Regions from separate parts of the Gilliamella sp. ESL0254 genome, predicted to be linked through region 2. Evidence: riboswitches for the same ligand, from Rfam matches in the RefSeq annotation. Region 2 holds a riboswitch; the other holds the start of a gene.
The links. A riboswitch is a leader RNA that binds a small molecule or an ion and turns the genes downstream of it on or off. The one in region 2 is predicted to bind preQ1.
Positions count from the first base shown of each region.

Region 1: it holds a riboswitch for preQ1, as region 2 does, so the genes downstream of both, queF (preQ(1) synthase) here and queD (6-carboxytetrahydropterin synthase QueD) in region 2, are expected to answer to the same signal.

Region 1 covers NZ_JAAEDU010000001.1:1,050,933-1,055,367, forward strand. Annotated here, with positions in the region: gene GYX25_RS04875 (7-cyano-7-deazaguanine/7-aminomethyl-7-deazaguanine transporter) at 272-952, opposite strand; gene queC (7-cyano-7-deazaguanine synthase QueC) at 999-1,655, opposite strand; gene queF (preQ(1) synthase) at 1,685-2,158, opposite strand; PreQ1 riboswitch class I at 2,161-2,205, opposite strand; gene GYX25_RS04890 (DUF1090 domain-containing protein) at 2,362-2,790, opposite strand; gene coaA (type I pantothenate kinase) at 2,812-3,747, opposite strand; gene yihI (Der GTPase-activating protein YihI) at 3,918-4,409, shown strand.
Region 2 covers NZ_JAAEDU010000001.1:937,617-942,051, reverse strand. Annotated here, with positions in the region: gene GYX25_RS04435 (hypothetical protein) at 1-525, shown strand, start outside; gene GYX25_RS04430 (7-carboxy-7-deazaguanine synthase QueE) at 683-1,297, opposite strand; gene queD (6-carboxytetrahydropterin synthase QueD) at 1,294-1,722, opposite strand; PreQ1 riboswitch class I at 1,726-1,771, opposite strand; gene clpB (ATP-dependent chaperone ClpB) at 2,058-4,435, shown strand, end outside.

The sequences.
Region 1 (4,435 bases), 110 kb from region 2:
GAGGCCATCTTCGCTGTGCTCAGATGTTCAAATTTGTTCCAGACAAATTTGTGTTTCCGATTCGGTGCATTCAGATACCAGATAAAGGGCTATCTTGACCTTTGAGTGTTGTGAAATATTAGTGTGTTTTTTTATAATAATAGTTGAGATAGATCATTAAAAAACAATTGATTATAAAGAGTGATTTTTTAGTATTAAACATAAAACTCACCAAAATAATAATGAGCTTTATGTTTGTTAAGGTGAGACAATAAATTTTAGAGTTTAATAATCAATTATTTTTAGGCGCTGAGACTAATTTTTTTAGGATAAAATTTAAAATCATTCCGTAAAGTGGCAAAAAGAATAGCCCACAAATTAGAATTTTAAAACTATAGTCCATTAACGAAATTTCGGTCCAATGATTTGCCATAAATTCATCGCTACTTTGATAAAATGCGATAGCAAAAAAGACAATAGTATCAATACCATTACCAAAGATTGCTGATGCAGTTGGTGCCACCCACCATGATTTATTTTTTCTTAAATAGTTAAAAACAGTGATATCCATCAATTGCCCAACTAGATAAGCAGCAAAACTGGCTAGCGCTATTCGAAATACAAAGCTATTAAATTCGGTCAATGCCGAAAAGCCAACCCAATGTGTCTCAAAAAATAGCACCGAAATAAGGTATGAAAATAGCAATGCGGGGATCATCACCACAAAAATGATCTTTCTTGCCAAACTTGCACCATAAATTCGAATGGTTAAATCGGTGGTTAAAAAGATAAATGGAAAAGTGAAAGCCCCCCATGTGGTGTGAAAACCAAAAATATCAAATGGGATTTGGACTAAATAATTGCTTGAAGCAATAACTAAAATATGAAAAAAAGCCAACCAGTAAAGCGCTTTTTGCTGTTGCCCACGGGTAAAGTTTTTTTCTATCGATTCGAAATGATTCTGTAAGTACATCTTTTTTCCTTTTTAATGGGGTGAGAGAACCCAGTTATTAATAAATCTATCTAGCCCTGGCCATATATTCTTGCAAGCCCTTATCGCGCAGCAAACAACTAGGACACTTGCCACATCCCCCATCAACCCCGTAATAACAGGTGTGGGTATGTTGTTGGACATAATCAAGATAACCCAGTTTATCGGCCATTTCCCACGTTTGTGCTTTGGTTAAATACATCAGTGGTGTAATAAGATTAAACGCATAGTCCATGGCTAAATTCATCGATACATTCATTGATTTAATAAAGATATCACGACAATCTGGATAGCCGCTAAAGTCGGTTTCACAAACACCAATAATAATGTCAGCAATGCCCTGCTGTTTGGCATGGCAGCCAGCTAAAAGTAAAAAGAGCATGTTACGCCCATCCACAAACGTATTAGGATAATCGCCATCTTGAGCCGCTTGAATTTCTTGTGAGTCGTCGATGAGCGCATTATTTGTGGTTTGTTTGATAACTGATGTATCAATGACAGTTTGCTTTATACCTAAATCTTTGGCGATCCATTTGGCTTTTTCAAGCTCAATTGCATGACGTTGACCATAATGAAAGCTGATTGCCTGAACGTTTTCACGTCCATAATCGGCAATGGCTTGCAGTAAGCAGGTAGTTGAGTCTTGCCCGCCAGAAAATATAACGAGTGCTTTACGAGTCTGCATTAAAAGTTCCTGTTTGGATGGATTATAAATTAGCGATTATCCACTTTTTCTGGATACATATCGTGATTAGCTAATCGATTAGCCGCAACTTGTTGCCAATGAGTACCTGATTTGCCATAGTTGGCGTAAGGATCAATCGAAATGCCACCGCGTGGTGTAAATTTGCCCCAAACTTCAATATATTTAGGATCCATTAATTTAATCAGATCTTTCATGATGATATTAATGCAATCTTCGTGATAATCACCATGATTACGAAAGCTAAATAGGTAGAGTTTTAGCGATTTACTTTCGACCATTTTGATATTGGGTACGTACGAAATATAAATCGTCGCAAAATCAGGCTGACCAGTGATAGGGCAAAGGCTAGTGAACTCTGGGCAATTAAATTTAACAAAATAGTCGTTATTCGGATGTTTATTATCGAACGTTTCGAGTATTTCAGGACAATAGGTTGTAGGATAGCGAACAGACTGATCGCCTAGTAGTGTAATTTTATTCATGATGTTCCTTAGTTTTTTAGCGTGGGAGGTTTACGAACCACGTAACAAGCCGCACACCATACTCTTTTTAAATAAAAAAGTCTAGTGTGGTAAAAAATACAAAATATCAAACTAGCACCATCAACAATAACCATTGATAGTGTTAATGATAAAAACACGGTGGAAAAGCAAGCAAAGTGGGTAAATAATCTATCTGTTACTGCTTATCTTAATTTTAATTCTTGATAAAATTTAGCTAATTCAGCTTTAGCTTCATTGAGTTCTTTTTCGGCATCGGCTAATTTGGCTTGTTGTTTGGCAATTTTGTGCTCATTACCTTTTGTTTTTGCCTGATTCAATTCTTGGGTTCTTTCGACAACTTTATCTGTCTTTTCTTGAATTTTTTTATTATATTTTTCTTCTAATTTATCATTTGAACAATAATTATTGACATCATGTAATGCCTTTTCAAGCCCTTGAACTTGGTGAGAATTATTATTTTTTTTGGCATAATCAATCTGTGTTTCAATAGTTTGTTTTTTGCTTTCACACGTTAATCCTTCAGAATGTTCTGAAGCATAAGCACCAAGCGAAAATAAACTCGCCAAAGTAATAATGGTTACTTTAGTCATGACTAGAATTACTGATTTCATATCAATTTCCCCCCTTTTACCCTATTTTCTTAATTGAACCAAATCAACTTTGTGATTTTTACCTTTAGTCAGGATTAAACTCGCCCTTTCTCTTGTAGGTAAGATGTTTTCAACCAAATTTAACTCATTAATTTCACGCCAAAGGCGATTAGCAATGTTGACAGCCTCTTGTTCTGGCAGTTTTGAGTAGTGGTTAAAGTAAGAGTTGGGGTCACTAAATGCACCGGCTCTAAATTTTAAAAAGCGGTTCACATACCAATCATGTAATAACGAAACCTCGGCATCCACATAAATCGAGAAATCGACATAATCAGAGACAAAAACACGGTTATTTGCTTGCGGATAATTCAAGGTGCTTTGTAGTACATTTAATCCTTCAAGAATCAAAATATCTGGGCTATCAATCACCATTTCTTCACCTTCGACAATATCATAAACCAGATGAGAATACACCGGTGCTTTAACGTTAGCTTGTCCTGATTTTATATCCGCAACAAAATTGATCAGTTTTTTAATATCATATGATTGTGGAAAGCCTTTTTTGTTCATTATCCCACGCTCTTCAAGGCATTTATTGGGGTATAAAAACCCATCGGTTGTCACTAACGCTACTTTACGATGCTCTGGCCAACGCGTTAACAATGCCTGCAATACCCGTGCAGTTGTGCTTTTGCCTACTGCAACGCTACCGGCAATACCAATGATATAAGGGATTTTGTGACTTTTGCCTAAAAACTTAGACAGTACCGCCTGCCGGCTAAAGCTGTTACTAATATAATAATTAAGTAATCTTGATAAAGGTAAATAGATGTCACTGACTTCATCCATAGATAAGTCTTCATTAATGCCTTGTAAAGAAGTTAACTCGTCAGGGGTTAACGTCATCGGTACTGCGTTACGCAAACTTGCCCATTCTTGACGGTTAAATTGCATATAAGGGCTCAAATGATTTTTCATTTTATTTTGTTCTCTAATTCGATCTGACAAATTTATTGGGCCCAGATTATACATAAATCTCTTTTTTTACAATCTTAAATTAGCATGACTGCTTCATCATAGCTATATTTAAGACTTACTGATAAAATACGCTGGTTAAATGATTAACCCTAATATTAAACAGAGATTGTATGTTAAAGAATAAATCGAAACAAAAAACTAAAAAAAGCCGTCAAGAGATTAATGAAGAGTCTCGTGAGCTAAAGCGCAAACGTAAGCACAAAGGCTTACCAAGTGGCTCTCGCTTTAATAATCAAGATGATAACAAAAATAAAAATTCGACAAACAAAAGCAAAGATCCACGCATTGGCAGTAAAAAACCGATTTCATTAGTTGTTGAAAGTGCTAGCAATGCAATAAAACCGGTTAAACAACCGAAACCGGCTAAAACAGTTTTATCGCCACAACAAGAATTAGAACAATTAGAGAACGACCCAAAACTAGATATGTTACTGGATTTAGTAGAGCAAAATGCCAAACTCACTAAAGATCAACAAACTTATCTTGATAGCAAATTAAATCGTATTGATGAGTTAATGCAAGAGCTCGGTTATACTGATGATGATTTTGAAGATGAAGAAGAAAAGAAAGAAGATATTGTTAGTTTATTAAAACGAAACTAATAAGGGATAACTGTCATTAGTACTTA
Region 2 (4,435 bases):
TTAAATGGTCCTAAAGCGAGTACTAGTCAGATAAATACAACTAGTCCTAGTTCTTTAAATGCGCCAAGTTTACCACATACTTTTGAGTTAGAGGGTAGGGATAGAAGTGGTAATGTGATGATTAAATATGGATTTGTGTTAAAACAGTGGTTCGTCAATCGTAACAATAGAGCAGCGACGCAGCCTGAGCATTCCTCTTGGTGTAGTAGGTTAGGTTATCGTCTTCCTAAGATCAAGGACTTGACTAACCATCGGTGTGGTATCACAAGTGCTTTTCCATGTTATGGAGGTATAAACGGGGCCACTCCGTGGGGGTCTAAGGGTTTTTACATGCGTCATATTGGTGCTGGGTTTTTCTCTGAATGGGGCCGCATGTCTGATTACGTCGGTGCGAACTTCGTTGACAGCTTCTATTATTGGACGGATGATGTTATTAATGGCTCAGGGTTCCATGTCACGCTCGGCGGTACCGTGCGCAAAGAAAGAACTTCTTACAACTACTATGGCCTTTGCACCACGCCTTAGATTCTAATCCTTAGGCTGTGGGGATACTTATGGTGTAAATAAAAAATAATTTATCAAAGAACAGCACCCTGCACAGTTGGCGTGCTGAGTAATTAAAAAGTGCATGCCAAGCGGTTTTGCTATTTAATAGCAAAACCGTTTCCTTCAATTTAAAAGACTAATCAATATTGGCAAACTTATGGCTTTGTACACTAAGTAGCCATTTATTATCAAAGCGATCTTTGTTGATTTTCCCCAATAGTTCAATGGTTTCAAACATATTAAACGCACCATTTTTTTCGCACGGTGAAAGGTAATAGCGTTTGGCGTGAATTTGAGTTTCGATATATTGGCAAAAAGGGATAAAATCAGCATGATTTTCGGCAACAATCCGCACTTCATTGGCAGTAGTTTGTACTATTTCTTGATAGCGTGACCGATAACAAAACTTAGGGCTAAGAGCTATATAATCTATAAGCGGATCAACTTTGCCAAGTCCATTACTTTCAATGGCAATAAAATAACCCGCATTTTTTAATGGTACAAGCAATTGAGATAATGCTTTAACCATAGTCGGTTCGCCGCCAGTAATAATAATGTTTTTGCTGTTATATTCACTCACTCTAGCAAGCAGCGTATCTAACGTAATCCGGGTAAATTGGCGGAAATTAGTATCACACCAAGCACAATTTAAATTGCACCCAGCAAAACGGATAAAAACAGCAGGCATGCCTGTATTATAACCTTCGCCCTGTAAAGATTCGAAGATTTCAACAATGCGAAATTCGATCATTTTTGGCTCCGATGATATTCACAATATGAAGTTGGCGTTTCCCATAATTTGATCATCGAAACAGGCAAATATTGCGACAGGCAATCAAATATGAATTTGCTCATTGCTTCAGCAGTAGTGCGGCATGGAAAGGCAAAAATTTTGCGCTCCATTTCTTGTAGTAACGTGGCTATACGGCACTCATTTGGGTTATTTTGGTTGTAAAGATAAGCGTGATCCAGTGGATCAATAATATGCTGTTTAACAATCATTTTTAGATCAGCATAATCCATGACCATGTCTTGACTCGAACCAGTATCGATAAGATCACCGCTAATTTCGACTAATAAGCGATAAGTATGACCATGCAGATTGTGACACTTTTTATTGTGCCCATCTAGCATATGACAGGCGTCAAATTGAAACTCTTTAGCTATTTTGAACATTTTATATTCCTAGTTTTTTTACGTGGGATGGGTTACGAACCACGGTTAGCTAACCTAACAAAATAAAGGCGCTAATATAATAGATAAAAGCTGAGTTGTCATCTTGCAAGTTTTATTTAAAACAACATTGAGTGGTAATTGATTGAATTGCGATCATCTTTATTTTTAACGCTAGTTAAGCTTTAAATATTTGCTGATCTTGCTGTATAAATTTTATAAAAAATATTCTAAATTTGCTCTTGAAATTTAGATTGCAACACACATTTAGATCACATGCAAATGGGTTGAATGTGTTAAGCATTGAATCCAAATCTATTGCTCAGGAGATAAATACTATGAGGTTAGATAAATTAACAAACAAGTTTCAACAAGCTTTAGCTGATGCGCAGTCAATGGCATTAGGTAAAGACAATCAATATATAGAGCCTGTGCATGTTCTATCAGCCATGCTTAATCAAGAAGGTAGCAGTGTAACGCCATTATTGACTACTGCTGGTGCAAATGTCGCTGTTTTGCAACAAGAATTAACGCAAGCCATTGATCGATTACCCCAAGTTCAAGGTGTGGGTGGGGATGTTATGCCATCACAAGAGTTTGTTCGTGTATTAAATCTATGCGACAAATTATCCCAAAAAAATGGCGATAGTTATATATCATCAGAACTCTTTATATTAGCCGCTTTAGAAGACAAAGGTAGCTTAAGTGATATTCTTAAAAGATCAGGCGTCAATAAAGACAAATTTAGCCAAGCAGTCAATCAAGTAAGAGGTAGCGATAACGTGAACGACCCTAATGCAGAAGATCAACGTGGTGCTCTTAAAAAATATACTATTGATTTAACTCAACGAGCAGAACAAGGTAAGCTTGATCCTGTTATTGGTCGTGATGAAGAAATTCGCCGAACAATTCAGGTATTACAGCGCCGTACTAAAAATAATCCGGTATTAATTGGTGAACCAGGCGTGGGGAAAACCGCCATTGTGGAAGGTTTAGCTCAACGTATTGTTAACCGCGAAGTGCCTGAAGGATTGCGGAATAAACGCGTTTTATCGCTAGATATGGGCGCATTAATTGCGGGTGCTAAATATCGTGGTGAATTTGAAGAACGGTTAAAAGCCGTGCTTAAAGACTTAGCAAAAGAAGAAGGTCGCATAATATTGTTCATCGACGAAATCCATACCATGGTTGGTGCAGGTAAAAGCGATGGTGCAATGGATGCCGGTAATATGCTAAAACCTGCATTAGCGCGTGGAGAATTGCACTGCGTGGGCGCAACAACACTAGATGAATATCGTCAATATATCGAAAAAGATCCGGCATTAGAGCGTCGTTTCCAAAAAGTCTATGTTGCTGAGCCAACAGTTGAAGATACTATTGCCATTTTGCGTGGCTTAAAAGAACGTTATGAACTGCATCATCATGTACAAATTACCGATCCGGCAATTGTGGCTGCGGCAACGTTATCGCATCGTTATATTTCAGATCGCATGTTACCTGACAAAGCAATTGACTTAATTGATGAAGCTGCATCCAGCATTCGTATGCAAATGGATTCCAAACCTGAATCTTTAGATCGACTTGAAAGGCGCATCATTCAACTTAAACTTGAACAACAAGCGCTTAAAAAAGAGTCTGACGACGCCAGTAAAAAACGACTTGAGATGTTAAACGATGAACTTTCCGAAAAAGAAAAGGAATATGCATCACTTGAAGAAGAATGGAAATCAGAAAAGGCAGCTGTTTCGGGCACGCAAAGCATCAAAGCTGAGCTAGAAAAAGCGCGTACTGAAATAGAGCAAGCACGTCGAGCTGGCGACTTGAGCAAAATGTCTGAATTACAATACGGCAAAATACCAGAGCTCGAAAAGAAACTTGCTTCAGCAACTCAGTTAGAAGGCAAAACCATGAAGTTATTGCGTAACAAAGTGACCGATAACGAAATTGCCGAAGTGCTATCTAAAGCGACAGGTATTCCGGTTTCTAGAATGCTTGAGAGCGAAAAAGACAAACTATTACATATGGAAGATGCTTTACATAAACGTGTCATTGGCCAAAACGAAGCGGTATTAGCGGTTGCTAATGCAATTCGCCGTAGCCGAGCAGGGCTTTCAGATCCAAACAGACCAATTGGATCGTTCCTATTCTTAGGACCAACAGGGGTAGGTAAAACCGAGCTTTGCAAATCACTGGCTAACTTTATGTTTGATAGCGAAGATGCCATGGTGCGTATAGATATGTCAGAGTTTATGGAAAAACACTCTGTTGCTCGCTTAATTGGTGCACCTCCGGGTTATGTTGGTTATGAAGAAGGCGGGTACTTAACAGAAGCAGTTAGACGTCGACCTTATTCAGTCATTTTACTTGACGAAGTCGAAAAAGCGCATCCAGATGTCTTTAATATCTTACTGCAAGTTCTCGATGATGGACGCTTAACTGATGGCCAAGGTCGCACGGTTGATTTTCGTAATACCGTCATAATTATGACATCAAACTTAGGATCTGACCTAATTCAAGGTCAAGTTGATCTAAGTTATGACGAAATGAAAGCGCTAGTGATGACAGTTGTTGCTAAACACTTTAGACCAGAATTTATCAATCGTATTGACGAAACAGTGGTCTTCCACCCACTCGGTCAAGAAAACATCAAAGCGATTGCAAAAATTCAATTAGCACATGTTGAAAAACGGTTAGATGAACGTGGTTACCAATTGGA